One region of the Agrobacterium sp. CG160-95 genome, then DNA from elsewhere that is predicted to be linked to it. Evidence: riboswitches for the same ligand, from Rfam matches in the RefSeq annotation. Region 1 holds a riboswitch; each other region holds the start of a gene.
The links. Region 1 has a riboswitch for cobalamin ahead of ACQZ63_RS20980 (DUF1636 family protein). Riboswitches for the same ligand answer to the same signal wherever they lie in the genome.
Positions count from the first base shown of each region.

Region 2: another riboswitch for cobalamin. It lies ahead of nrdH (glutaredoxin-like protein NrdH); the one in region 1 lies ahead of ACQZ63_RS20980 (DUF1636 family protein).
Region 3: another riboswitch for cobalamin. It lies ahead of ACQZ63_RS02895 (CbtB domain-containing protein); the one in region 1 lies ahead of ACQZ63_RS20980 (DUF1636 family protein).

Region 1 is NZ_JBNWDU010000006.1:283,928-293,651, forward strand. Features, by position in the region: gene ACQZ63_RS20955 (precorrin-2 C(20)-methyltransferase) at 1-395, opposite strand, end outside; gene ACQZ63_RS20960 (precorrin-8X methylmutase) at 392-1,024, opposite strand; gene cobG (precorrin-3B synthase) at 1,021-2,379, opposite strand; gene cobN (cobaltochelatase subunit CobN) at 2,376-5,726, opposite strand; gene cobW (cobalamin biosynthesis protein CobW) at 5,732-6,769, opposite strand; gene ACQZ63_RS20980 (DUF1636 family protein) at 6,766-7,152, opposite strand; cobalamin riboswitch at 7,308-7,522, opposite strand; gene cobO (cob(I)yrinic acid a,c-diamide adenosyltransferase) at 7,650-8,267, shown strand; gene ACQZ63_RS20990 (cobyric acid synthase) at 8,269-9,724, shown strand, end outside; gene cbiB (adenosylcobinamide-phosphate synthase CbiB) at 9,713-9,724, opposite strand, start outside.
Region 2 is NZ_JBNWDU010000001.1:1,339,103-1,348,826, forward strand. Features, by position in the region: gene ACQZ63_RS06650 (alpha/beta hydrolase) at 1-774, shown strand, start outside; gene nrdF (class 1b ribonucleoside-diphosphate reductase subunit beta) at 803-1,777, opposite strand; gene nrdE (class 1b ribonucleoside-diphosphate reductase subunit alpha) at 1,794-3,983, opposite strand; gene nrdI (class Ib ribonucleoside-diphosphate reductase assembly flavoprotein NrdI) at 3,971-4,369, opposite strand; gene nrdH (glutaredoxin-like protein NrdH) at 4,382-4,603, opposite strand; cobalamin riboswitch at 4,860-5,083, opposite strand; gene ACQZ63_RS06675 (nucleoside triphosphate hydrolase) at 5,215-5,844, opposite strand; gene ACQZ63_RS06680 (ATP-binding cassette domain-containing protein) at 5,841-6,623, opposite strand; gene ACQZ63_RS06685 (ABC transporter permease) at 6,623-7,705, opposite strand; gene ACQZ63_RS06690 (sugar ABC transporter substrate-binding protein) at 7,929-8,951, opposite strand; gene ACQZ63_RS06695 (ROK family transcriptional regulator) at 9,218-9,724, shown strand, end outside.
Region 3 is NZ_JBNWDU010000001.1:565,486-575,209, reverse strand. Features, by position in the region: gene ACQZ63_RS02920 (metallophosphoesterase) at 1-406, shown strand, start outside; gene ACQZ63_RS02915 (helix-turn-helix transcriptional regulator) at 512-1,237, opposite strand; gene ACQZ63_RS02910 (LysE family translocator) at 1,371-2,000, shown strand; gene ACQZ63_RS02905 (c-type cytochrome) at 2,116-2,550, shown strand; gene ACQZ63_RS02900 (c-type cytochrome) at 2,637-3,557, shown strand; cobalamin riboswitch at 3,649-3,873, shown strand; gene ACQZ63_RS02895 (CbtB domain-containing protein) at 4,040-4,222, shown strand; gene ACQZ63_RS02890 (CbtA family protein) at 4,233-4,949, shown strand; gene ACQZ63_RS02885 (hypothetical protein) at 4,954-5,268, shown strand; partial or broken gene ACQZ63_RS02880 (type 1 glutamine amidotransferase family protein) at 5,385-5,939, opposite strand; gene ACQZ63_RS02875 (GNAT family N-acetyltransferase) at 5,961-6,449, opposite strand; gene ACQZ63_RS02870 (MerR family transcriptional regulator) at 6,655-7,068, opposite strand; gene ACQZ63_RS02865 (hypothetical protein) at 7,165-7,518, opposite strand; gene dmeR (Ni(II)/Co(II)-sensing transcriptional repressor DmeR) at 7,646-7,918, shown strand; gene dmeF (CDF family Co(II)/Ni(II) efflux transporter DmeF) at 8,000-9,010, shown strand; gene ACQZ63_RS02850 (hypothetical protein) at 9,021-9,302, opposite strand; gene ACQZ63_RS02845 (quaternary amine ABC transporter ATP-binding protein) at 9,667-9,724, opposite strand, start outside.

The DNA.
Region 1 (9,724 bases):
GGCGCAAGCCGCAGATGAAGATGCATATAGGAACCGTAAAACAGCGGATCGCCTTCCGACAGCACGGCGACATTCCGCCCGGCATCGAGATGGGCAGCAATATCCATGGCCGACTGATCAAAAAATGCGGCGATCGCACCGCGATAATCCTCGCCGTTTTTATCGCTCTCGACGGTTACCGGATAGACCAGCGGCATTTCCAGTGTGCCCGGACGAATGAAGGCCTCAACGATACCGCGACCATTGCCGCTGCTGCCTTTCTTGCAGAAGAAGGCGAGGACATCGGCATTTTCGATGGCGCGCACGGCTTTCAGCGTCAGAAGCTCTGGATCGCCGGGGCCGGTGCCGACGCCCACGAGTTTACCCCTGGAATTTTCGAAAAGAGCCGCGCTCACAGACCTGCCCTCGCAACGGCGTTGACGGCAGCGGCCGTCATGGCCGATCCACCCATACGTCCCTTGACGATGGCATAGGGAATGCCGAGCAAACTAGCCTCCAGCGCATCCTTCGATTCCGCCGCACCGACAAAACCGACCGGCATGCCGATAATGGCAGCTGGACGTGGAGCGCCCTTTTCAAGCATCTCCAGAAGATAGAACAGCGCTGTCGGCGCGTTGCCGATAGCAACGAGAGCACCGTCCAGCTTTTCCGCCCAGAGATCGAGTGCGGCGGCGGAACGGGTATTGCCAATCGTTTTCGCAAGCTCAGGGGTGCGCGGATCGCGAAGGGTGCAGATCACGTCATTATTGGCCGGAAGGCGGGCGCGGGTCACGCCGTGGGCGACCATTTCCGCATCGCACAGAACGGGCTTGCCCGCCAGCAAAGCACCACGTGCAGCGACAACGAAATCCGGAGAAAAACGGAAATGGCTGGCCGCTTCCACCAGCCCGCAGGCATGGATCATGCGAATGGCGATATCCGCCTGATCTTCGGTAAAAACGGACAAATCCGCTTCCTCGCGAATGATGGCGAAGGAGCGCTCGTAAATCGCATTGCCGTCGCGAATATAGTCATGGTCGGTCATCGGTCATCCTGTCGAAGCGCGGCAACGATTGCCTCCTTACCCAGACGGGCAAACAGGTCGGCAGCGTTTTCCCCGGGCTTATGTTCTTTTTCGCAAAGACGGGCAAGTCGCGAAAGCGCCGTCCTCTGTTGCTCGAAAGGTAAAATACCGTCCTGCGGGTCGCAGGCGCGGCTCGAAAACGAAAAGGCCAGACCATCGGCGGTGCCGGAAAAGGTCAAAAACGAGGGGGCGGGATGGGCGCAACCCTTTCCGCAGCCGGAGAGATGCAGTGTGAAGGAGCCATCGAGCATGGAAGCTAATTCCCGCGATGCAAAGGCCGCCAGATCATGTGTGGGAAAGAAAGCCGAAGCGCACCCCGGCGTGCCGGGACAGACAGCGATGGAAGATCGCGCATCACCTGCCCTTGTGATGAAACCGGCACTGTCCGCAATTTGCATCAGCGCATCGCAAGCATCCCGCGACCCGAAAAATAGCAGGCTATGATTGAGCGACGGCCGCAATGTTTCGATATCAAATGCGCGCGCCAGTCCACAGAGCCGCGACAGATCGGAAGCACGAACTTGCGCGAAAGCAGGCGTGATACCGGCAGCAAAAGTACCGTTACCGGCCGCCATCAACCCCAGGGGCGAAGAAGGCGCAGACGTCTCGCCTTGGCTCTCGCTATCTACCAGGCGGTCTCCGCAAATCGCCTTTATCGTCCGCAAATCCAGATCGCGGCCACGGGCAAGCGGTCCTTTGCCGGCCAGATGGACGAGCAGCAACAGGACCACATCGGCTGCCTTGTCGGCTTCAACAAATCCAGCGCGTAGCGCCTTGCTCTCCGGGCCCCCGACAGACAATTGCCAGAAAACTCGATGATCGAGCCGCACCGCCTTCAGACGGATATCGGCCAGCAAATCGCCCATGGAAAGATGGCCGCCCCCATCGATGATGACGGACATTTTGGCGGCGAGCTTTTCATGCAGCGCAAGCGCGGCAGCCTCTCTGCGAATCTCATCCGCAATGGCACTGCCATCGGCGATTTCCCGATCGTCCCGACCGGAAAGAGGTGAGGTCTCGACTGCCAGTCCGTCGCGAAGCGGCAAACCGAGCGCCAGAACATCATTCTCCAGGTCGCAGGCGCTTTCCCGCGTCAGGCCGCGAAATTGCAGGCTGCCGCGTGCCGTGATGTCTATCAGCCCGTTGCCGTGCCGCTCGGCAAGATCGCAAAGCGCGATCATATCGCGGGGCGTAATGTCTGCCTCGAATGCGATACGCGACAGGTATCCGTCACCGGTCAGCATCGGGGTCGATAAGGCCGGACACGTCCCACGGCGGCCAAACGGCTGGACCGGATCGGAAGGGGCCGTCCTCATGCGCCGACCTTTTCAGAACGGGGCAGGATCAGCATTTCAAGTTCCGCATCCACCGCATTGCGGCGGCTGTGCCACAACCCGCGACGACGGGCGGATAAAAAGCGCGTCGCCATGACCTCCGCCGCTTTCGGATTTTCCCGCAGGATGAAATCGCGCACGTCCTCATTGCCCAAATAGGCGTCGTAAAGCGCCTCGATCAGCGAGGAGGGTACCGCATGGGTGGTTTCCGCAAAACCGATCAGCCGGTCAACCGTCTCGGCAAATTCTGCCGCCCCGCGCGGGCCGTGCCGCATCTGGCCGGCAATGAAGCGCGGATTGACGGCGCGGGCCCGAACAACGCGCGTCAGCGCCTGCGAAATGGATCGCGCGCGCGGACGCGCGGGATCGGTCGTATCCAGCGCCACAATATTGGCAACGCCGCCAAGGAGTGCTTTTGCGGCGGAAAAACCACCGATGAAAGCGACATCTGACGAGCCGTCGAGAAGATCCCGGCCCGGATCGTCACCGGTGTGAACGAGAAGATCGGCACGGCGTACCAGCTCGACAAAATCGGCATCCTCGAAAATCTCAAGCCCATCCGCACCGCCAAAGGCATGGCTTGCCGCATCCAGATAGGCTTGCCCTAGTTCCTCACGTTCTTCCCATTTTCCGCTGGCGAGTTTCTCCTCAGTGCCCGCACCATAGGTGCCGGGTGCGGAGCCGAAGATGCGTGCCGGTATATGCCCGAGTGCCGCCGCTTCTTCCGCCAGCGGATTGTCACCCGGCGCTTCATCCCGCCGCGCGACGGCCTTGGCGGCGGCGTCTAGAAGAGCGATCAACGCCGGAAACATGTCGCGGAACAGGCCGGAAATCCGGAATGTGACGTCGACACGCGGCCGCCCGATACTGGCCGGCGGCAGAACCTCGATGCCTGTGACGCGGCCCGTCGCCAGGTCATGGATCGGTCTCGCCCCCATCAGATGCAGCGCCTGCGCCACATCCTCGCCGCCATTGCGCAGGCTGGCGCTGCCCCAGAGATCAAAAACCAGATGTTTCGGCCAGTCGCCATGGGATTGCAGATGGTGCCGAAGCACTTCTTCGCCCGCCATGCGGCCCAGCTCGAAAGCCGTCGGCGTCGGCATGGTGCGCGGATCGGCAGCATAAAGATTGCGGCCCGTCGGCAGGACATCGAGACGCCCGCGCGCGGGTGCGCCGGAAGGACCGGGGACAATATGGCGGCCATCGAGCGCGGCAAGCAGCGCTGTTTTTTCCGCCGCAGCACTTTCAAGCCTCAGAAGATCGGTCTCGCCTTCGGGGCTGCGGCCAAAAACATGCTGGCCATCCTTGATGGCGAAGTCCTTCAGGTCACAGAGGAAGGCGTCGATGCGCGACAGCGCCGCATCGGCATCGTCCTTTGCACCGACACCGGCATCCGCCGCAAGACCGGTTTCCAGCGCCTTCTCTACGATCAGTTTCGCCAGCCGGTCGCGGCGGCGGCGGTCGAGCCCATCCGCCTGCGCATATTCGTCGACGAGCTGTTCCAGAGCCGATTGTTCCGGCGAAAGCCCGGCATCTACCAGCACAGGCGGAACATGGCCGATCGTGACGGCAGCGATCCGCCGTTTGGCAACCGCCGCTTCGCCCGGATTGGAAACGATGAACGGATAGACCACCGGCAAAGACCCGGTGACGATTTCAGGAAAACAATCGCGGGAAAGCGCAACTGTCTTGCCGGGCAGCCATTCCAGCGTGCCATGCGCACCGACATGCACAATGGCATGCGCCCCTGCGACACGCTGCATCCAGGCGCCGAAAGCGACCAACGCATGACGTGGCGGTAGGGCAGGGTCATGGTAATCCACCCGCCGATCCTCATTTCGCCCACGATCCGGTGCCAGGGCCACGAATATCTGGCCGAAACGGGCGACGCGAAAACGGAATGCGCCGTCGGCTAGTGCGTCGTCCTGTTCGGCCGAACCCCACGTGCTATCCACGGAGGCGGCAACCCCTTCAGGCAAACCCAAAAGAAAATCACGATAGTCTGAAAGTCCGACAGCCGCTTCCTGCTGCTCGACACAATCCAGCAAAGCCCGCGCCGTTTCGGGAATATCCGAAACCACATATCCTGCCGCGGCCAGATCGCGCAGCATTTCAAGCACGCTTTGCGGGACATCGAGACCAACGGCATAACCCGTGCGCCCTGGCGCAGCACCGGGATAATCCGGCATCAGAATGACGATCCGCCGTTCCTGTGGCGTGGACTGTTTTAATTGCAGAAAGGCAGCGATTCGGTTTGCCACCTGTTCGACGCGATCAGCCTCCGGTACATTGATGAGGCTGATACCGCCATCAGTCCGCACCTGCTTGAATGAGATTGCGCCAGCAAGAATCCGGCCATCGAGTTCCGGCAGAACCACATGCATGGCAAGATCGGAAGGGTTGAGACCGCGCGCATTTTCCGCCCAGCCGTCCCGTCGCGTCGTCGCCATAACCACCTGAAACACCGGCACGCCGAGGCGATCAAACAGGGTTTTACCGCTGTCATCCATCTGACTGGCAAAAGCTGTGGCGGCAACGATGGCGGCGGGCTGGAGTTCGGGCAGTACGGTTTCGAGAAAGCGAATTGCCTCCCCATCCTTGAGGCCGCTGACGAAAATCGGCAATGGCGCAAAACCGCGCTGAGAGAGCGCATTAAAAAGCGCATCCACGGGCGCCGCATCGGCCGCAAGAAGCATGGAGCGGTAAAAGAGAATGGGAAGGACAGCTGCACCGGCGGGAAAACCGGCGCAGGCTTCCGCCTGATCCACGACGCCTTTACCCGGCCGGTAAAAGCCGGCTTTCGGCAGCGGTTGAGCCTCGATATCTGGCCATGCGCCACCACTTACAAGGGCAGCAAGACCAATGGCAAGCCGGTCCATATTTTCCCGCCCACCCTCGCGGAAGAAGGCGAGGACGGACGCCAACGTCTGGCGATCAACAGTCGAGGCCGCTTCGAGCTTTTCGTCTCTCTCACTGCATTCACCCGGCAGGAGCATAAGTTTTATGCCACGTCGCCGCGCCATCGTGCTGAGCTGATCGACGCCATAGCGCCAGCGTTCCGCGCCGCCGAGAATCCGGATAAGGATGACACGGGCATGTTCGGCCGTCTTTTCGATCCACAGATCGACCGACATCGGATGCCGAAGCTCGGAGAGGTTGGCAGCGGACAGGGACGGAAGCGCGCCCTCTGCCTGCCGCCATGCCTGTTCCAGCCCGGCAAGATCGCTTGCCGAAAAAGACAGCATCACCACATCCGATCGCGGCTGGTTGAGATCAACCGGCTCGATCAGGTCGTCCAGAGACGAAGATGTGGTGGCGAGAATGTGCATTTCTATCAGGCGGCCAGCATCTGTTCGATCTTTTCGCGGTTGAGGCCCTTTTCGCCTATGACGACGAGGCGGCTGCGGCGCTCTTCACCGGCCGCCCAGGGACGGTCATAATAATGGTTGACGCGGCTACCGACTGCCTGCACCTGCAGGCGCATCGGCTTGGTGGATACTTCGACGAAACCTTTGATGCGCAGAACATTTTCCGCAGCCGCTGTCTCGGCGATACGAGCCGCCAGCGCTTCCGGATCGGTCACGGCCGGCAGGTCGATGACGAAGCTGTCGAAATCGTCATGTTCGTGGTCGAGTTCACCATCGTGATGGGTGCGGCGGTTTTCGATATCCTCTTCAACCGCAAGACCGAGGCCGATCAGCACGGCCGGATCGATGACGCCATTCGAGGCGACGACGATCTTTGCGGCCCGCGGCAAATGCTCGAGAATATGAGCCTTCGCCTTTTCCAGACCGGCGCTATCGAGCAGATCCGCCTTGGTCAGCACGATAAGATCGGCACAGGCGATCTGGTCCTCAAAAACCTCTTCGACCGGATCGTCGTGATCGAGGGCTTCGTCATTTGCGCGCTGGGCGGCAAGGGCTTCCATGTCATGCGCCACCTGACCCTCGGCAAGGGCAGCGCCATCCACAACAGCCACCACAGCGTCAACCGTCACGCGGCTCTTGATGGCCGGCCATTGAAATGCCTGCACCAGCGGCTTGGGTAGGGCAAGGCCGGAGGTCTCGATGAGGATATGCTCCACCTTCGGCTGGCGGCTCAGAATCTGCTCGATGGCCGGCTGGAAATCATCCGCCACCGTGCAGCAGATGCAGCCATTGGCCAGCTCAACGATGTTTTCCTCCGGGCAGCTCTCAATGCCGCATCCCTTGAGGATATCGCCATCGATGCCGATATCACCGAATTCGTTGACGATGATGGCAAGCCGCTTGCCATCAAGCTTTTCGAGGAGACCGCGCAGCAGCGTGGTTTTTCCAGCCCCCAGAAAGCCGGTGACGATGGTGCAGGGAACGCGGTCCAGAAGGGTGCTCATGATCTCTCCTCGGTAAAATCGAATGGGGGAATGCGCGCCACCATGCCGCGCTTCAATGTGTCGGGGCGGCCGCGCCAGGGCATCAGGCCATCTGCGGAGGCGGCCAGCATTTGCGCGCCCGTGAGCAGGTCTTCCGCATCGTTGGGCGTCAGCCCGCCGAATACATAGGACCAGCCATCGGCACCGCGCAGCACGGCACTGAGGCCGCGTTTGCAATTGGCAAGGCAATTGACGGAGCGAACATCGATGCCGGAGTCACGCGCTTTTGCGATGGCAGCTTCCGCAAGGATGGTGCCGGGGCGCGGCTCCGCATTGGGATCGGTGTCGTCGCGACAGCTTCGGCAGACAAAAACGACCACGCCAGAAGCTGTGTTGGCTTCCATTGTCCCGTCCGCACAAGAAGATGTTGTGGTAATATCCAAACCGTTCCGCTTTCCGCGCCTTTAAACTCGTCGGGGTGCGGATGTCGAAAACAGCGCACTGAAAAGCGCGGCTGCAATTCAATTCGACCGGCTGACCGGAGCACCCCGCCCGGGAGACGTTTTTTCCTGAAACGGCAGGTCTCCTGGCTTGCGGCTTTAAAACACCCTGCACCACCTTCCCGGACCAATTTTATGGTCCAGTGGCTTCACAGTGCGGGCTTACCGCTTACAGTTGCGGGGGCAGCCACGGAATGACCCGGTATGGGGTGGAACCGTGTTCCCTCTTAGCTTTTCCCGTTGCCGGGAAAAGACCGTCAGTGCCTTACCCTTAGGCTGAACGGGCGTGACGGTCAATGCTGCCGGCTTGTCGATTGCCGGGTGCGGCAAATTGAGTATAGTCGCCGCTCCGAATGGCGGGGGCATAAGGTCCCGCGCCTCTGGACGAGAAGGAAAACGCGATGACACGCGATATCAGCGACAGCGAAGCCGAACGCCACCGGCAGAAAATGGTCAACCGCAAGACGGTTCAGGATGCCGAAGTCGCGGAAAAGACCATCGAAAAAGGTCTGCTGATGATCAATACCGGCCCTGGCAAAGGCAAATCCACGGCCGCTTTCGGCCTTGCTTTGCGCATGCTCGGCACCGGGCGGCGGGTCGGCGTCGTGCAATTCATCAAGGGCGCATGGTCGACGGGTGAACAGCAGGCCCTGACTTTGTTCGGCGACAGGGTGGAATGGCGCACTATGGGCGAGGGGTTTACCTGGGACACGCAGGACCTGAAGCGCGATGTCGCGGCAGCTACAAAGGCCTGGGAGGAAGCGAAAGCACTGATGGCCGACGAGACGATCGGATTGCTGGTTCTCGACGAACTGAACATTGCGCTCCGCTATGATTACCTGCCGCTGGAAGAGGTCGTCGAAACGCTTTCCAACCGTAGATCCGATCTGCATGTCATCGTTACCGGCCGCAACGCCAAACAGCCGTTGATCGACGCTGCCGACATGGTGACGGAAATGACCCTCGTCAAACATCACTTCAAGGCAGGCGTAAAGGCGCAGGCCGGGATAGAATACTGACATGAGTGCACGTGTGCTGATGTTTCAGGGAACCGGCTCGGATGTCGGCAAATCGCTGATGGTGGCTGGCCTTGCCCGCGCCTTCGTCAGGCGTGGCCTGTCCGTCATGCCGTTCAAGCCGCAGAACATGTCGAACAATGCGGCGGTCACTGCCGATGGCGGCGAGATCGGTCGCGCGCAGGCGCTGCAGGCGCGGGCTGCAGGCGTTCCGCTGTCGGTTCACATGAACCCGGTGCTTTTAAAGCCGCAGAGCGAAACCGGCGCACAGGTCGTCGTACAGGGTAAAATTGTCGGCAATGCCAAGGCTGCCGATTATCAGCACATGAAAGCCGGGCTGATGCCGCGTGTGCTGGAGAGCTTCGAGCACCTGAAACAACAGGCCGATCTGGTGCTGGTGGAAGGGGCGGGAAGTGCTTCCGAAATCAACCTCCGCGCCAACGACATCGCCAATATGGGTTTTGCCCGCGCCGCGGATGCTCCCGTGATTCTGATCGGCGATATCGACCGGGGCGGGGTCATCGCCAGCCTCGTGGGCACAAAAACCGTTCTCGAACGCGATGATGCCGCGATGATAGAGGGCTTCATCGTGAACCGCTTTCGCGGTGACCCTACGCTGTTTTCAGACGGCATGCGGATGATCGCGGAAAAGACCGGCTGGGCGTCCATCGGGCTATTGCCGCATTTTTCCGATGCTGCGAAATTGCCGGCGGAGGACGCCCTTGGGCTTACCGGCCCGGCGCAACAAAAGCCCGGCGCGAAAATCCGCATTGCCGTGCCGATCCTGCCGCATATCTCCAATTTCGACGATCTGGATCCGCTCGACATGGAGCCGGATGTGGAGCTGATCCGAGTGCGGCAGGGCGAGACCATTCCCGCCGATTGCCGGCTGGTTCTGCTCTGCGGTTCGAAATCCACCATAGCTGATCTCGCCGCGCTGAAAAATGCAGGCCTCGACATCGACATCAAGGCACATGTGCGCCGCGGAGGTTATGTTCTCGGTCTCTGCGGCGGATACCAGATGCTTGGAAAAACCGTTGCCGACCCTGACGGCATCGAAGGACCACCAATGACGGTCGATGGGTTGGGCCTGCTGGATGTGACGACGGTTTTGACGGGCGACAAGAGGCTCGTTTCCGTCCAGGGACAGAGTTTCGACGGAATTCCCTTATCCGGCTATGAAATGCATGTTGGGGAAACGACGGGTGCCGCGGGCAACCTGCCATTTTCGACCATTGACGGACATGCCGATGGCGCAATTTCGCCCGATGGCCGCATCTTAGGCACCTATATCCACGGCCTGTTTGCGGATGACCGCCAACGCGGGGCGTGGCTTGAGCGGCTTGGTGGGCAGGGCACTGAATTGAACTATGATGCGCAGGTGGATGCCGTTCTTGATCGCCTGGCGGCCCATATGGAGAACCACCTCGATCTCGACAGACTGCTTTCTATAGCGCGAT
Region 2 (9,724 bases), on a different contig from region 1:
GGCGACGTCACCCGCTCCGGCAAGCAGATTGCGCTTTTTGTGCATGGCTATAATTACAGCTATCAGGAGGCCTTGTTCCGTGCGGCACAAATGGCAGCCGATGCCAATATGGATGGTGTGCCGCTGGTCTTTTCCTGGCCGTCCCAGGCGAGCGTCACCGGTTACGTGGCCGACAAGGAATCAGCGACCTATTCGCGAGACGCGCTGGCCATGGTGCTGACAGACCTTACCAGGCAGACACCGAAAAAAAGCATTGTCGTGTTCGGTCACAGCATGGGCGGCTGGCTGGTCATGGAAGCGCTGCGACAATTGCGCTTCGAAGGCAGGAACGATGTGCTCTCCAAACTACAGGTAGTGCTGGCCGCGCCGGATATCGACGCCGATGTTTTCCGCAAGCAGATCGAGGTGGTGGGAAGGCTCAATCCGCCGCTCACCATTCTCGTCTCCAAGGACGACCGCGCCCTGAAGGCTTCCTCCATCCTGGGGGCCGATGTCACCCGCATCGGCGCGCTGGATGTGACCGATCCTCAAGTGCAGGAAGCCGCCCTGAAAGAGGGCGTTCAGTTCGTTGACATCTCCAAGCTCAAGGCATCGGATCCGCTCAACCACGACCGCTATGCGGCACTCGCGTCGCTGGTGCCACAACTGGAGGCGAGCCGGAACGGCAACGGCGAAAACGGCATAGGCCGCGCGGGTGCCTTTGTGTTCGATGCTATCGGGGCAACAGTATCCAGCCCCTTCCGGCTTGCGAGCCAGGTCGTGAACCCGCAATAACTTTTGCGGGTTCTTGGCGACAACCGGTTCAGAAATCCCAGTCTTCGTCTTCTGTGGCGACCGCCTTGCCGATGACATAGGACGAGCCGGAGCCGGAGAAGAAGTCGTGGTTCTCGTCGGCATTGGGAGACAGCGCCGAGAGGATCGCAGGATTGACCCGGCAGGCCTCGGGCGGAAACAGCGCCTCGTAACCCAGATTCATCAAGGCCTTGTTGGCGTTGTAATGCAGGAACTGCTTGACGTCCTCCGTCAGGCCAACGCCGTCATAGAGGTCTTGGGTATATTTGGCCTCGTTGTCGTAAAGCTCGAGCAAAAGATCAAAGGCGAAATCCTTGATCTCCTGTTTTTCCGCTTCGCCCAGACGTTCGAGCGCGCGCTGGAACTTGTAGCCGATGTAATAGCCATGCACGGCCTCATCGCGAATGATGAGACGGATCAAATCGGCCGTGTTGGTAAGCTTGGCGCGACTTGACCAGAACATTGGCAGGTAGAAGCCGGAATAGAACAGGAAGCTCTCCAGAAACACGCTGGCGACCTTCATTTTCAACGGATTTCCGCTATCATATTCGCGCATGATGAGCGCGGATTTGCGTTGCAGGAATTCGTTCTCCTCCGACCAGCGATAGGCGTCATCGACGTCAGGCGTGGAGCAGAGCGTCGAGAAGATCGAGGAATAGGAGCGGGCGTGGACCGCCTCCATAAAGGAGATGTTGGAAAGCACCGCCTCCTCGTGCGGCGTCGCAGAATCCGCCATCAGGCGCACGGAACCGACGCCATTCTGGATCGTGTCCAGCAATGTCAGCCCGGTGAAGACGCGGATCGTCAGGGTCTGCTCTTCCGGCTTCAACGTTCCCCAGGACGGGATATCGTTGGAGAGCGGCACCTTTTCCGGTAGCCAGAAATTCGATGTCAGGCGATTCCAGACTTCGAGATCCTTGTCATCCTCGATGCGGTTCCAGTTGACCGCGCGAATACGGGACGCGGGTTTTACGGCAATGTTCATTGTCTTGTCCCTCAATTCAGAGCGTGCAGGATACGCAGCCCTGAACCTGCGTGCCTTCCAGCGCCATCTGGCGCAAACGGATGTAATAGATGGTCTTGATGCCTTTTTTCCAGGCGTAGATCTGCGCCCGGTTGATATCGCGCGTCGTTGCCGTATCGCGGAAGAACAGTGTCAGCGACAGGCCCTGATCGACATGCTGGGTGGCCGCCGCATAGGTATCTATGATCTTTTCCGGACCGATTTCGTAGGCATCCTGATAATATTCGAGATTGTCGTTCGAAAGGTAGGAAGCCGGATAATAAACACGGCCGATCTTGCCTTCCTTGCGAATTTCAATCTTCGAGACGATGGGATGGATCGAGGAGGTCGAGTGATTGATATAGGAGATCGAGCCTGTGGGCGGCACGGCCTGAAGGTTCTGGTTATAGAGGCCGGTCTCCATGACGGCCTGCTTCAACGCTTTCCAGTCCTCCTGTGTCGGAATGGAAATGCTGGCTTTCTCAAAAAGGTCGCGGACCTTTTCCGTCGCGGGCAGCCATTCCCGGTCGGTATATTTATCGAAGTAGTCGCCCGAGGCATATTTGGAGTTTTCAAAGCCCTTGAAGCTCTGGCCCCTTTCAGTGGCAAGGCGATTGCTGGCGCGGATGGCGTGATAGGTCACCGTGTAGAAATAGATATTGGTGAAATCGATGCCTTCTTCGGAGCCGTAGAAGATGCGCTCGCGCGCCAGATAGCCATGCAGGTTCATCTGACCAAGCCCGATGGCGTGGCTCGCATCATTGCCCTTTTCCACGGAAGGGACAGACGAGATGTGGCTCATGTCAGAAACGGCCGTCAGCGCCCGGATGGAGGTTTCGATCGTCTTGCCGAAATCAGCCGAATCCATTGCTGAAGCAATGTTGAGCGAGCCGAGATTGCAGGAAATATCCTTGCCCATATGGCTGTAAGAGAGATCGTCGTTGAATTCGCTCGCCTCGCTGACCTGTAGAATTTCCGAGCAGAGATTGCTCATGCTGATACGGCCGGCGATCGGATTGGCGCGGTTAACCGTATCCTCGAACATTATATAGGGGTAACCGCTTTCGAACTGGATTTCTGCGATGACTTGGAAGAACTCGCGTGCCTTGATCTTCTTCTTGCGGATGCGGCTGTCGGCGACCATTTCCTGATATTTTTCGCTGACGGAAATCTCGGTAAACGGCACGCCATAGACCCGCTCAACATCATACGGCGAGAACAGGTACATATCCTCGTTGTTTCTCGCGAGTTCGAAGGTGATATCGGGGATCACCACGCCGAGCGAAAGGGTTTTAATGCGGATTTTTTCGTCGGCGTTTTCACGTTTCGTATCGAGGAAACGCATGATGTCGGGGTGATGGGCATGCAGATAGACCGCGCCAGCGCCCTGGCGCGCGCCAAGCTGGTTGGCGTAGGAGAACGAATCTTCCAGCAGCTTCATGACAGGAATCACGCCGGAGGACTGGTTTTCGATCTGTTTGATCGGCGCGCCGGCTTCGCGAATATTGGTCAGGGACAATGCTACGCCACCGCCACGCTTGGAAAGCTGCAATGCTGAATTGATGGACCGGCCGATGCTTTCCATATTGTCTTCCACACGCAGCAGAAAACACGAAACCAGCTCACCGCGGCTTTTCTTGCCGGCGTTGAGAAAGGTCGGGGTTGCCGGCTGGAAGCGGCCGGAAATGATTTCATCCATCAGATCGCGGGCAAGTTGCTCGTCGCCACGCGCCAGAGCCAGCGCCACCATGCAGACGCGGTCCTCATAACGCTCCAGGTAACGCTTTCCGTCGAAAGTCTTCAGCGTATAGGACGTATAATATTTGAAGGCGCCGAGAAATGTCGGAAAACGGAACTTTCTGGCATAGGCCTCGTCGTAGAGGTCACGGACGAAATTGAAGGAATACTGGTCCAGCACCTCCTGTTCGTAATATCCCTCGGTCACGAGATAATCGAGCTTTTCCCTGAGATTATGGAAAAACACCGTGTTTTGATTGACGTGCTGAAGGAAATATTGCCGTGCCGCAAGGCGGTCCTTGTCGAGCTGGATCTTCCCGTTTTCATCGTAGAGGTTCAGCATCGCGTTCAGCGCGTGATAGTCCAGTCCCGCGTCCAGGTGTTTCTGCGCGGCAGTTACTTGTTGTTTGGCATCCGTGTTGCGCACCGCGCTTGAGGTCAGCGTGTCCAAAATCGTTCCAATCCATGATTGACGTTGGCGACATCTTCCTCTGTGCCGAGAAGCTCGAAGCGGTAGAGAAACGGCACCGCGCATTTACGCGACACGATATCTCCGGCGGATGCGAAAGCTGCGCCAAAATTCGTATTTCCCGCCGCTATGACGCCGCGAATGAGATTTCGGTTTGAGGGCTCGTTCAAAAACCGGATAACCGGTTTCGGTACCGCTCCTTTCATGCCGCCGCCCCCATAGGTGGGGGTGACGAGAACATAGGGCTCCGACACGTGAGGAACGTCTTCCTCGGCGCCGAGCGGCAGGCGAAGCAATCGTCGCCCCAGTTTTTGAAGGAAGCGATGAGTGTTCTCAGACCGGCTGGAATAATAGACGATCAGCCCCATCGCATCGCCTCCTCAGCTGATCGAGCCAATCATGTCCGGACGGAAACCCGCCCAATGGCGTTCGCCGGCAACGACCACGGGAACCTGCATGTAACCAAGGCCGCGAACGCGATCGAGGGCATCCGCATCTTCGGAGATATCGACGATCTCGTAGCTGACACCGATGCGGTCAAGCGCACGATAGGTGGCAGTGCACTGGACGCAGGCGGGTTTGCTGTAAACGGTGACGGTCATTGTTTCCTCTTTCGAAGCCGCTTTTACGCACGGCTCAACATTGCCCGCCTGCAATCACAAGCGGGTGGCGATGGTTCTGTCATTCTGGCAAGGCGCGCGGGTGAGGCCGCGTAAGATCTCTGTCTACGCCGACGAGCGTAGAAACTTATAAAAATGCACTGGCATGACTTCACCCCGAAGCTTGTTCTGGAGGGGGCAGAAAAGGGCGCACGCAATTCATTTGCGTCATACACCTTCCTTCCGGACACCCCGCCCGTGGACGTTTTCGCTCAAGGCAGGTCTCCTGACTTACGGGTCAAAACATCCATTCCCACCTTCCCGGAGCTTTTAGCGCCAGTGGCTCAAATCGGAACGATGCTAACCGCTTACAGTTGCGGGGGCAGTTTCGGCATTGCTTCACCATAATGGTGTTACGCACCGAATTCCCGTCTTAGCTCCCGACGCTTGCGAATCGAAAGAACCTTGAACACCACATATAGTATATGATGAATTTTTTTCGTCAATAATTAGACATGCTAAAGCCCCACCCTGTGGATCAAAAAGATTCAACACATGGTCAACAAAGGCTTAACGGTGAATGCTCCATGCCGCCTACGGACGGAAGCAGCGGGTTATTCCCAGATATCGATGCGAATATCGGCGGGGCGGGAGTTCTCAATCACCCGCTTTCCGTTGGGAAGATCATTTTCGAACAGTTTGGCGTGAATCTCGGTCGCATCGAGACCATAGCCCTGCCATCTATCCCGCAGGCGTTCCTCGAGCACCGCAACGGATGGGCCTACGAAGACGGCAAGATCGAAGCTGCCGGAAAGCTTCGTCCACGGCGCCTCGTTCAACAGCAGATAGTTGCCTTCGGCAAGGATGAAGCGTGTTTCTGGCGCGATGGCGCGAGCGGAGGCAATGGCAATTTCGCGGGAGCGGTCAAAAACCGGGACAAGAACTTCCTGCCCGCCCTGACGAACTGCGGAGACGATATCAAGAAAGCCGCGCACGTCGAAGGTCTCCGGTGCGCCTTTTCGCGGCAAGAGCCCCCGTTCTTCGAGAATACCGTTATCCATATGGAAGCCGTCCATGGGCAGGACAGCCGCAGCCTCGCCGCGCGCCAAGAGGGCACCGCACAGGGCATCCGCCAGCGTGGATTTGCCGGCCCCAGGGGGACCGGCAATGGCAATGATAAAACGAGATTTACCCTCTGCCCGCCGAAGAACGTCTTCGACGATCGTTTCAAGCTTCAGCGTCATGCGGCCAGCGTTTCCTTTGGCGCTTCCTTGGCGCCCGTCATGAAGGCGACGGCGTCGGACATGGTATAGTCCTTCGGATTGATGACGCACAAACGCTTGCCCAGCCGATGAATATGAATCCGGTCAGCAACCTCGAAAACATGCGGCATGTTGTGCGAGATGAGAACGATCGGTAGCCCTCGCGCGCGCACATCCAGAATAAGCTCGAGAACGCGGCGGCTTTCCTTGACGCCGAGCGCCGCCGTCGGTTCGTCAAGGATGACGACCTTGGAGCCGAAGGCGGCTGCACGCGCCACCGCAACACCCTGGCGCTGGCCGCCGGAGAGGGTTTCCACCGCCTGATTGATGTTCTGGATCGTCATCAGGCCGAGTTCAGAGAGTTTCTCACGGGCAAACTTTTCCATCGCCGGACGGTCCAGTGCCCTGAACAGGCTTCCCTGAATACCGGGTTTGCGGATTTCACGGCCGAGAAACATATTGTCGGCTATGGACAATGCGGGAGACAGCGCAAGGTTCTGATAAACGGTTTCGATACCAGCCTTGCGCGCCTCGATCGGCGAGCGGAACTGTACCGGCTTGCCTTCCAGCCTGATCTCCCCTTCATCGGGTGTCACCGCACCGGAAATCGCCTTGATGAGAGAGGATTTTCCAGCACCGTTATCACCGATGACAGCGAGGATTTCGCCCGGATAAAGGTCAAAATCGGCATTGTCGAGCGCAGTCACACGACCGTAGCGTTTAACGAGATTGCGTGCTGTGAGGATAGGTTCTTTTGCCATCAGCCTGCTACCTTTCTGATCCACTGGTCGATTGCGACAGCCAAGATGATAAGGACGCCGATCAACAGATAGGTCCATTGTGGGTCTGTTCCGATAAGTCGCAGGCCGAGAGAGAAGACACCGACGATCAGCGCGCCGAAGATCATGCCCATGATCGAGCCGCGTCCGCCAAACAGCGATATGCCGCCGATGACCACTGCGGTGATGGATTCGATGTTGGCGAACTGACCGGCGGTCGGCGATACCGAGCCGATGCGGCCGATGAGAGCCCAGCCCGCGAAGGCGCAGATAAGCCCGGAAAGTGTGTAGACGGTCGTCAGCATGCGCTTGACGTTAACGCCGGCCAGTTCGGCTGCGTCGGGATCATCACCCACTGCATAGAGATGTCGACCCCAGGCGGTGCGGTTCAGCACATACCAGAGCAGGGCAACCAGCAGAACCATCGCAATGACGCCATAGGTGAAGACGGCGCTGCCGATGCGGACATTGTTGCCGAAAAACTGGAGAATGGGCGCCTGTTGGACGATATCCTGTGAGCGGATCGTTTCGTTGGCCGAATAGAGGAAATTGGTGGCCAACACGATCTGCCACATGCCCAGTGTAACGATGAAGGGCGGAAGCCGCATGCGCGAAACCAGCACGCCATTGATAAAGCCACAAAATGCGCCGACTGCGAGACCGCAGATAATCGAGAGTTCGGCAGGCAAACCATAGCGGAACGTAAACTGTCCCATGACGACGGAGGACAGGACCATGATCGCACCGACCGAAAGATCTATACCTGCTGTCAGAATGACCAGCGACTGTGCCGCGCCGACGATGCCGACGATTGCCACCTGCTGAAGGATAAGGGTCAGCGAAAAGGCCGAGAAAAACTTGCCGCCCAGGGTCATGCCGAAGACAGCCAGCGACAACACCAGAACGATCAGCGGTACGGCCGCCGGGCTGGAATGCAGAAAGTGCTGGAATTTTTCAAGCAAACTCTTGTTGTGCGTATCGAAAGCAGCGACCTGGGTCGAACTTCCCGACAGCACTTTTTCAAATTCATTATGCGGTTGAGCCCGCACTGGCTGATCGCTCATGGATTTTCCTCCCGATCGCTCCATCGCATCAGCCCCGAACCCGGGATTATTTTCCAGAGGGGACAATGCGTAGATTCAAACTGTTGAGAAGCGTGCCTCAGTTGCGTCCACGGACGCCGGGCGCGCTCGTTTGTTCCTGTCCGATCACCCAGATCGTTCTTTTAAACCATTCCGGTTCAAGGGCGGGGGCAAATTGCCCCCCGCCGATTTCAACGGTGAAGTATCAGCCCCAGCACTTCTTCAGGCCTTCCTTGGTGTCGATCGAATCGAGACCCTTGACCGGCTTGTCGGTTACCAGCGTTACGCCGGTGTCGAAGAAGTTCTTGCCTGCGGTCGGCTTCGGCTTTTCACCGGTATCGGCAAACTTCTTGACGGCTTCCACGCCGAGTGCCGCCATCAGCAGCGGGTATTGCTGAGACGTTGCGCCGATCACGCCTTCCGCAACGTTCTTGACACCAGGGCAACCGCCATCGACGGAAACGATCAGAACATCCTTTTCGCGGCCGACGGCTTTCAGCGCTTCGTAAGCACCGGCAGCTGCAGGTTCGTTGATGGTATGAACGACGTTGATGGTCGGATCCTTCTGCAGCAGATTTTCCATCGCAGAGCGGCCGCCTTCTTCGTTACCGTTGGTAACATCATGACCAACGATACGCTTGTCGTCTTCATCACCAATCTTGTTGATGTCCTTCACGTCGATGCCGAAGCCCTTCATGAAGCCCTGGTTGCGCAAAACATCAACGGTTGGCTGGGAAGGCGTGAGGTTGAGGAAGGCGATTTTCGCGTCCTTGGCCTTGTCGCCGAGGGTGCCAGCAGCCCATTTGCCGATCAGCTCGCCGGCCAGAAGATTGTCGGTAGCGAAAGTGGAGTCAGCGGCATCAACGGGTTCGAGAGGTGTATCGAGCGCGATGACCAGAAGACCGGCATCGCGCGCCTTCTGCACGGCCGGAACGATGCCCTTGGTGTCCGATGCGGTAATCAGGATACCCTTGGAGCCATCGGCAATGCATGTCTCGATCGCGGCAACCTGGCTTTCGGAATCGCCATCGATCTTGCCGGCATAGGACTTCAGCGTCACGCCAAGTTCTTTAGCCTTGGCGGTTGCGCCTTCCTTCATCTTGACGAAAAAGGGATTGGTGTCGGTTTTGGTAATCAGGCAAACCGAAGTATCGGCGGCGGACGCGACGGACGCGAAAGAAACGCCGAGCGCAAGCGCGCCCAGAAGAGCGGAAACAGTCGTCTTCATTGTAATCCTCCCATTGAATGTTTGAGTACCGTGACGGTTACCCGACGATCTCGTCTCCTCCGAGAACAGCGACCGTTGACACAGATGGAACCACCAAAGGAAACGGCTGTCAATAAATAAATCCGATTGAATTATTAATTCCGTATGGCATTCTAACAAGCGGCAGGGAGGAATATCGCGGCGTCGTTTAACGTTGCGATAGCAAGATTGCCATAAAGCCTGCATGTATCGGTCGCGGCGGATATGGCGGGCGGGAGGATGAAACTATGAGACAATCTGTCGAGACGGCGCCGCCCGCGCCGTCCACCAACATGGATATGAGCGGCGGCGCCAACCAGATCGGGGTGCGTGCCTATAACGAGCGGCTTGTGCTGTCGCTGGTGCGCCGCCACGGCGGCTTGTCGAAAGCCGAAATATCCAGGCTTTGCGGTCTCTCGGCGCAGACTGTCTCGGTCATCATGCGCTCGCTCGAAAGTGACGGTCTTCTTATCCGTGGCGAAAGACTGCGCGGCAAAGTCGGGCAGCCTTCGACGCCGATGCGCCTCAATCCCGATGCCGTCTTCTCGTTTGGCGTGAAAATCGGCCGTCGCAGCGTCGATCTGGTGCTGATGGATTTCGTCGGCCGGATCAAGCTGAAGCTCCGCAGAACTTACCCTTATCCTATGCCGGAATGGATTTTGCCATTCGTCATCGAGGGTATCACGGAACTCGAGTCCAAGCTCTCTCCGGCCGAACGGCAAAAAATTGCCGGTGTCGGCATTGCCGCACCGTTC
Region 3 (9,724 bases), on a different contig from region 1:
TGCGATCAATGCGCAGGACTGGAATGCGTCGCTCAGCGACGAACAGTTCGAATGGCTGCGGACCGTTCTGCAAAAGGCGGATGCGGCGGGTGAACAAGTGGTCATTCTCTGCCACTATCCGGTCTATCCGAACAACGCCCATAATATGTGGGACGCGCCCCGCATCGTTGATCTTCTGGATGTACACCCTTCGGTCGTCGCATGGTTCAGCGGCCATAATCATGAGGGCAATTACGGGGTGCTGGGCAACACTCACTTCGTCAACTTCAAGGGCATGGTGGATACGCCCGACCAGAACACCTTCGCCATTGCCGATGTGTTTGCCGACCGAATCGTCATCCGCGGTTTCGGGCGCGAGGACGATAGGGTGCTGGAGCATTTGCGGCATAACGCTGCCTTGCTTTGAAGTCAGCACCACCCTCTCAACCGTCATTACTGTCACAGGAATGGCGGTTGAGACGGGGGCACCGACACACAACGAAGATTGAAAGACGCGCTAAATCAGTTGCTTTTACGCGCCGGCTTGATTCGTCGTTCGTTCCGAAGTCCCCAGCTGATTGCTCTGCCAGCCGCTCATCCACAATTGCCGCAACCTTTCGCCTTCCATCTTGAAAAAGCTGCCGGTTGTCTTGCAGGTCAGAACGCGGTCGGAGCGGAAATTGCGGATCGCTTGCCTGAGCTCGCACCAGGCGACGATATTGGTCGTCTCCGAATAATAGATCATGGCGATGGGCCGGATCTGTCGCCGGGTCTCCACGCCGGTTTCGTCGCCATAGGTTATGTCCAACCGCTCCTCGTCGCGCACCGCCCGCCTGACCATGGCAAGATCGACGCCGGCGGGTGAGGGCGCGATGCTGCCCCAGGCGTGCAGGGCATTGGCCGACAGGGTTTTCGACAGGGGTTCGGGCAGGGATGCCGCAATCTTGTCGCTGACCTTTTTGGCCGCCTGCCGCAATTCGGTATCGCCCGTGCGCGCGACCATGGCGAGCGCAAGCACGATCGCCTCCGTCTCCTCGATGGAAAACATCAGCGGCGGCAGGTTGAAGCCGGGACGCAGGATATAACCGACGCCGCGTTCGCCTTCGATCGGTACGCGCATGGTCTGAAGGGCCGAAATATCGCGATAGACCGAGCGCACCGTGACCTCCAGTGCCTCGGCAATGGTCTGCGCGGTGATCGGCCTGCGCGCCACCCGCAGGATCTGGATGATCTCGAACAGTCTCGATGCCTTGCGCATTGCCGTTTTTCCCGGTGGTTTCCCAACGCAACTGACACAACGCTGTCAGTTGGCTTTTCCTATAAGCAGCAAAACACATTGAGAAACATGAGTTTTCCCGAATGTGTCGAAAACTGTTTTGGGAGATACTGACATGAGTTACGCCGAAAATCTCTGGCTTTTCTTTCTGGTCCTGTTCGGCATCATCATCCTGCCGGGCATGGATATGCTGTTCGTGCTGGCAAGTGCGTTGACGGGTGGCAAAAGAGCCGGGCTTTCCGCGGCAAGCGGCATGAGCGCCGGCGGCATGGTGCATTCACTTTACGGTGCGTTGGGCGTCGGCATGCTTGCCGCCTGGATGCCGTCGCTGTTCCTGCCGCTGCTGGTCGCCGGCGCCGCTTACATGGTCTGGATCGGCATCGGCCTGATGCGCAGCGCCATTACCGTCAATGGCGATGAAGCGCAGGCGAGCGCCTCTGTCAGAAAGGCGTTCTGGCGGGCCGTGCTCACCTGCCTTTCCAATCCGAAAGCCTATCTCTTCATGATGGCGATCTATCCGCAATTCCTCAAACCCGACTATGGTCCAATCTGGATGCAGGGTCTGGTAATGGGCGCGATGGTGGCCATCACGCAGTTCACGGTCTATGGCGCTCTGGCGCTGACGGCGGATAAAAGCCGGGCATGGCTCGTTTCCTCGCCTGCCGCGACGATTTTCATCGGCCGCGCCGCCGGTTTCATGCTGATTGCCGCAGCCCTGGTTACGCTTTGGGAAGCACTCTCCTAGACTTCTGTTTTCTTGGGGAAATTCACTGCAATGTGACTTCTTTTCGCCATGCGGAAAGGGCATCCTCGCGCCGTTATCGCGCGTTCGGCATCTGCCGGAATCAAGGAGAGAATGTATGAAACTGAAAACCATCGCGGCGGCCATGCTTTTCGGCTGTCTTTGCGCCGGAGCGGTCTACGCTGCCGGCGAAGTCGAAAAACGTGAAGGCATGATGAAGCAGATCGGCGGCTCCATGGGGGCGCTTGCTGCCATCTCCAAGGGCCAGAAGCCTTATGACGCCGAAGCCGTAAAGGCTGCCGTGACGACCATCAGCACCAACGCCAAGGCTTTCCCCGACCAGTTTCCCCCGGGCAGCGAGACCGGCAGTGCTGCGGCACCCGCGATCTGGGAAAATTTCGATGACTTCAAGTCCAAGGCCGCCAAGCTCGGTGCCGATGCGGACAAGGTCCTCGCCAGCCTTCCCGCCGATCAGGCAGGCGTCACCGCCGCCATGCAGACCCTCGGTGCCGATTGTGGTGCGTGCCACCAGACCTACCGTCTAAAGAAGTGATCCTATTAAGAACGCCGCTTCCCGGCGGCGTTTTTTTCAGCGGGAATGATGCCTGATCTCATCAGGTGATAATGGGGAGAGGGGTCATGGCCTCCATTTGGACGAAGCTCGCGGGCGGGATCGCGGTGGCGGCCATTGCCGGTTTCGGCATTTTCGCCTGGGTCACCGCGCCTGTGCGTCAGGCACCCAGCCACTGGGTGAGCCTTGGCGAGCCGGACCTTGCCAATGGCGAAACGCTGTTCTGGGCGGGCGGCTGCGCAAGTTGCCATGCGGCACCAGATGCCAAGGGCGATGCGCTTTTGACGCTTTCGGGCGGGCAAGCGTTGAAAAGCCCCTTCGGCACCTTCCATGTGCCCAATATTTCCTCCGATCCGCAGCATGGCATTGGCGGCTGGACGCTTTCGGAATTCGGCGATGCGATGACGCGCGGCGTCGGCAAGAACGGCGAACATCTCTACCCGTCCTTCCCTTACGCCTCCTATGCCCGCATGACGCAGAAGGACATCAACGACCTCTTCGGTTATCTGCGGGTTCTGCCCGCCAGCCAGAATGACGTGCCGGATCACGAACTGCCGTTCCCCTTCAACATGCGCATGGCATTGGGCGGCTGGAAATTCCTCTATTTCGATACATCCGCGCCACCCCGCGTCGAGCTTGCCGATGCCAATGCCGAATTGCTGCGCGGCCAATATCTGGTGGAAGGCCCGGGCCATTGCGGCGAATGTCACACGCCGCGCAATGCGCTTGGTGGTTTTCTCGATGGCAAATGGCTGGCCGGTGGTCCAAATCCCGAAGGCGAGGGCCGCATTCCCGATATTACCCCCGGCTCGCAGAGCGTCGGAAGCTGGGAGGCGGCCGATATTGCCAACTATCTGGAAACCGGCTTCACCCCGGAATTCGACAGCGTCGGCGGCTCCATGGTCAAGGTGCAGCAGAATATGGCGCATCTGACGGCTGATGACCGCAATGCGATCGCCGCCTATCTGAAGGCCATCCCGGCACGGTAGCCCTTTGCCGTCATGCCGGACTTGATCCGGCATCCAGCCACGGCGCGCGATTCTCACGCCGGCCTGCCATTGACTCCCACCCACACCCATCGGATAACGATCCTGTGATGGTTCCTTCCGGGCGTTCCGGAAGGTGAAAAGGGAACACGATAGGGAGACATCCTCATTCGTGGCTGCCCCCGCAACTGTGAGCGGAGAGCCTGAAACGAAATGCCACTGGTAAGCATCTCGCCGGATATGGGCGAGGGCAATGCCGGGAAGGTGTTTCAGGTTTTGACCCGTAAGCCAGGAGACCTGCCATCACGGAAATGTCCATGCCGGCGGGGTGTCCGGAAGAGCGGAATTTCAGGGTGGTGGTGCTTGAACGTGCCGCCCTGTGTCAGTCTCGTATCCCCGTGGTGAAGTGTATCGCATGCGGCTGTACGGCGTTTGCCGTTCCGCCGCGTCTAAAGGCGCGGGGTCGCGCCGTAAGAGGGGTCACCATGTCCATCAACCAGAATACGGTAAATGCCGCCGTTTCAGCAAAAACGGGGAGCTTGGCGCAATCGCTGACGGCGATCGTGCTTGGTCTGTTCGTCGTCGGTTTTGTCGGCTTTTCGCATGTGGAAGCCGTTCACAACGCTGCGCATGACACACGTCATGCCAATGCTTTCCCTTGCCATTGAGGGAAAAAGCATGTCGTTCTTTCGCAATATCGTTTTTACCGCCGTCCTCGTCGGCATCGTTGGCGGCTTCGCCGTTTCGGCCATGCAGGCTTTCGGCACCACGCCGCTGATCCTGAAGGCGGAAACCTATGAAAATGCGGGTGGCGAAGCGCCCCACAGCCACGATGCTCCGGCCACGACCGGCGCTGCCGTTCCCGCGCACGAACATAACGAGGAAGCCTGGTCTCCGGCCGACGGCCTCGAGCGCACCGCCTATACGGTCGCCGCCAACGTGCTGACCGCCATCGGTTATGCACTGGTGCTCACCGGCCTCATCTCGCTACGCGGCACCGATGCCGGCTGGCGCGAAGGCCTTTTGTGGGGTGTGGCCGGTTTTGCCGCCGTCATGCTTGCGCCGATGATCGGCCTGCCGCCGGAACTACCGGGCAGCCCGGCGGCCGCGCTTGAGGCGCGTCAAATCTGGTGGCTTTCGACGGTTGCGGCGACCGCAGGCGGCATTGCGCTGATCGCATTCCGCCGCGAACCCTGGGCAATCGTGCTCGCACTGGTGTTGATCGTTGCACCACATGTGGTGGGCGCGCCCCTGCCGCCGGAAGGTGAACATGCGCTGGCACCGCTGCCGCTGGAACGACAGTTCATCGTTGCCGCCGCCGTGACCAGCTTTGTCTTCTGGGCCTTGCTCGGAACATTGAGCGCGTTTTTCCTGAAGCGCTTCCAGCAGGCTTGAAACCATGCAGGACGCAGCCGAATGGAGTGAGGAACTCGACGCGCTGCGTTTTGCCGTTCCCGGTCACGGCGCTTTCTGCGCCGTGCACCGCCTTGCCTTCAAGGCAGTCCTCGTCGTCAGCCCGGAACGGGAAGCGGCGCTCGCCTATTTTCATGACAATGAGGCTGCCTTTACGGCCGCAGCCCTTGCCAAGATAAAACGCTCGGCTTTACCGGCCGGTCGCAGTCTGCATCTCAACAGCCGCGATATCCGCCGTGCGATTGCGGGGGAGTGCGGGGATGTCGCGCCCCGTGTCTGCCGGGTGCTTGATCAGGGGTGATTTGTGATGGTCTCGCGGCTTAACTTCTCCACCACCCTCATTCCTGTGACAAGCACAGGAATGAGGGTGGGAGGATCCGCAAAACTCTCGACACCAAGGTGAGCTTCACCGGTGTTCGCCGCAAAAATTCCAAGTTCCGCCTCGGCTTCCGGACCAAAGAGGCCGAGGTGTTTCAGAATTTCCACTGCGAAACTGACCGGTGCACTGCCGGCTGCGGTTACGATGCCGCCATCGCTGACCGCCTTCGGCTGGTCGCGATAGAGCGCTTCGCCGCGATAGGACGGAGAGGCCTTGTGAGAGGCGAGCGAATTGCCGGTATGGGCGACGTCATCAAGGGCGCCCGTGCCTGCAAGCGCGCTGGCAGCCGCGCAGATGCCGGCAACCAGTCGGCCCTTCTCGCGAAACCGCTGTACCAGCCCGCCAAGATCGACAGCCGTTCCCTTTTCCCAGCTAAGGCCGCCGGGAATGGCGAGCGCATCGATGTTAGCAGGATCAAGCGCGTCATATGATGTGTCGGGCGTAACGTTGAGCCCGCCCATTGAAACCACGGGCCGGCCGTCCGGGGTTGCGTAAACGATCTCGACGCCGAGATAGCCGCGCGCGGCGGCGGCAAGCAGCGCCGGTTCCCAGTCCGCAAAATCCTGCGCAAGCGCAATGGCAATCCGTGTCATGGCCGTCTCCAAAGGTTGCAATCAGGCGATAGACTGCATGTAGCGCATGCCGGTGACCGGGCGCGGCGCGAAATCCATGCTTTCGTAGAAACGATGCGCGGCGACATTGCCGGTCGTGGCGCTGACGGAAAGATAGTCGCAACCGAGGCGCTTGGCGATATCGCGGGCGCGGGAAACCAGGTGCTGGCCGGTGCCATGGCCGCGGTGACCGTCACGCACGAAAAGATGGTGTAGCTCAAGCCCGCGGCGGCCTTCCTGCGCCCTGTAGAGCGGCAGCATCAGGGCGTAACCGATCAATGCGCCGTCGGCTTCCGCAACCAGCCCATGCACCCAGGGAAGCGGGCCGAACAGGTCGCGTTCCAGTTTCGCCGGCGTAATCGCCGCCGCATCGCCATGAAAGGTGGCAAGCAGGGTGATCATCTCATTGAGCTCAGGCAAATCGGTCTTGCGTGCGCCACGAATGATGACGACGGGCGGTCTTTCCAGTGTAAGGGAACTATCTTCGGTCATTTTTCTGGTCCTTCGGTTTTATCGATGCCGTCAGGACGCTTGAAAAACAACAAAGCCGCCTGACGGCGGCTTGTTGACAAAATGATCTGTCGAGCCGCCCTTTACAGGTAGGCCCAAAAGTACGAGCAGGAGATGGGTGCGCGTTCGTTGATCATGTCCATGCAATGCGCTCGAATCTGAAATCTGTCAAGCCTGCTCTTCAGCCTCAATGCTCGCCTTCGCACATGCCATGGTCGGAAAGTGCGCGGATGACGTAACAATCCTCGATCGAATGACCATGGCAATGGGAGACGATACGTTCCAGCTCATGCTCGAGCTTCTTGAGGCTGCTGATTTTTTCGCGCACATGGGCGAGGTGTTCGGCGGCAATGCGGTCCGCACCCTCGCACGGCATTTGCCGGTGCTGGCTGAGCGCAATCAATTCTTTGATAGCGTCAATATTGAGCCCGATATCGCGGGCATGGCGGATGAAAGCCAGCCTTTCGAGATCGGATTTTTCGTAACGGCGCTGGTTGCCTTCCGAGCGGTCTGCCTCGCGGATGAGGCCCATCTGCTCATAATAGCGGATCGTCGGAACCTTCACGCCGGTACGTTTGGACAATTCACCGATGGACAGCATTGCCTTCTCCATATCCTCAAGAGCAGCCGGGACAAGAACGAGCCGGATGCTCTAGTCTCTAGAGATATAGCTTTTCAGCCTGCCGTTCAATGGGTGTCAGGCGGCAGCATCCACGCCGAGTGCCTGCGCCAGGGCTTTGAGAACTTCTGTCTCGATGCTGGAGGCGGCGTCAGGCTGCGCTGATGCGGCGATATCTACCGCCGGTTCGGTTGTGGCCTGTGCGCCGCTGTCCAGGTTCCAAAGTGCTGCGGCAAGTCCGGCGGAAACGCTGGCGGCGGCAGGTGCGGCGGAAACGGCAACGCTCTCGGCGCTGGAAATCGCGCGGTGTGCCGCCCGTGTCAGTTCCAGCAAGGCCTCGGTGGTTGCATTTGTTTCCCTGGTCTTTGTCGGCTCAAGGGTTCGGACCGGAGTTGCGTAATAGCTGCTGGTTGTTGCTGCGATAGTCGTCATGACTGAGTCCCCTAAGTTTCATGGGGTATTTTTAGGGGTCGAAACATTCGCGAAGGTTGCGTCGCGCAGGGCTTGAACCAAAAAACATCGCAATATAGTATACCCCCCTATAGTATATGAGGTACTCATGTCCCATACGATCCGCAACAAGGAGAAGCTTCTCGCTCGCATCCGTCGCCTCAAGGGGCAGATGGAGGCGGTGGAGCGTGCTTTGGACGATTCCAAGCCCTGCGGCGAGGTGCTGCAATTGCTGGCCTCGGTGCGCGGTGCGCTTTCCGGCCTGACGGGGGAGGTGATGCAGGAACATCTGCATGAGCACGTCGTGCACGCCGAAAATGAAGACGAGCGGGCGCGTGCGGCGGAAGAGCTGGCCCAGGTGCTGAAGACCTACATCCGCTAACCTCTCTCCCAAAAGTGTCCGCGGCTTTGGGAAAAGACATGCGTGAAACAGAATATTCCAGGATCGAACAGGATTAGCGACATGACGACGACATCCGAATTTTCCGCAGCGTCCGGCCACGACCATGTTTTCCTAGGCCGGAACCATGAGCGCAATGAAAAGCGCGTGTGGATGGTGATTGCGCTGACCACAGTCATGATGGTGGCTGAGATCGTCGCCGGCCACTGGTTCGGTTCCATGGCGCTGACGGCGGATGGCTGGCACATGTCCACCCATGCGGGCGCAATGCTCATCTCGGCGCTGGCCTATCTCTATGCCCGGCGCGAGGCGCGCAATCCGCGCTTCACCTTCGGCACCGGCAAGTTCGGTGATCTCGCCGGTTTTGCCAGCGCCATCGTGCTGGCGGTGGTGGCGCTGCTCATCGCCGTCGAAAGTGCGATGCGGCTTTTCAATCCTGTTCAGATCGACTTCAATCAGGCGATCCTCGTCGCCGTCATCGGTCTCATCGTCAATCTCGTCAGCGCCGTGCTGTTGAAGGATGACCACGATCACGGCCATGGCCATGGTCACGCACATGGTTCGCATGCCCATCACGGCCATGGCAGCCACGCCCATCACGATCACGGCTCGCACGCGCATCACGGCGAGCACGGAGCGAAGGGCGGCAGGGACAATAATCTGCGCGCAGCCTATCTGCATGTACTCGCCGATGCGCTGACTTCCGTTCTCGCCATTGTCGCGTTGCTGCTCGGCAAGTGGAACGGCTGGTCCTTCCTCGATCCGTTGATGGGTATTGTCGGCGGTGTGGTGATTGCCCGCTGGTCATGGGGACTCATTCGCTCCACGGCAACGACGCTGGTTGATGCGGTTCCGCTGACGGAGGACTTGCCGCAGGAAATCCGTGAAAGCGTGGAAACGGAAGAAGATCGCATCACCGACCTGCACGTCTGGCAGGTGGGGCCGGGGCATCACGCCGCCATTGTCGCCATCCACTCGCAGGTGCCGAAGGCACCGGCTTTCTACAAGCAGAAGCTTGCAGCCATACATGAACTCTCACATGTAACGGTGGAGGTCAGCCCGGCAAGGGCCTGATCGGAATCATCTATTCGTATTCGGAATAGGCGCTGCGCACCCATTCGGCCTGCGCTTCTGCCTTGTCCTCGGCGGAGGTCGCAGCCTGCGTGTGGGCGGGCGCGCTGCCATTGCCGACGGCCCACAGCACGTTGGCCAGCGAACGGGAAAGAACGGTGCTGGAAACGGTCGGGTTGCCGGGGCCGCGTTTAACGGCCTGTTCCTCGGGCGCGCTCTGCGCGCTGCCGGGTTTTTCGATGTCGCGGACACGAGCCTGATAATTGTATCCGCCAATATTGCTTTCGATCTGCATGCCAGTGATTCCGCGTTCAAAAGTTAACAAATGGTTAACGGCGGCGGCTTGCCCGAAGCTTGCGCTTGCTGCATTGCAATGTCGTTCCCGGCTTGACACGTGGCAAAGGGGTGCTTCGTTTTTGCATGGTTGGATGGGAAGGCGGGCGTTACCGGCCTTGCCCACACTTCGCGTCGTGCTCGCCATGGCGACCCTGTTGTGCCGCTCAAACTCTGGCGCCAAACACCCCACTCCCGTCATACCGGCTCTAGGCCGGTATGACGAAAGAGTTTGGACGCGGCCAGGCAGCTCCGATGTCTTTTGCGCAGCGGGGCTGGGGCTTTTTCGGTCCTCTGAAAGAAAGGCAAATCCTGTTGGTGCCGGATTACGCAGTTTCCTTTTCCACAGGCGCCGCCGGTTCCGGGATTTTTTCCGCTTCCTCC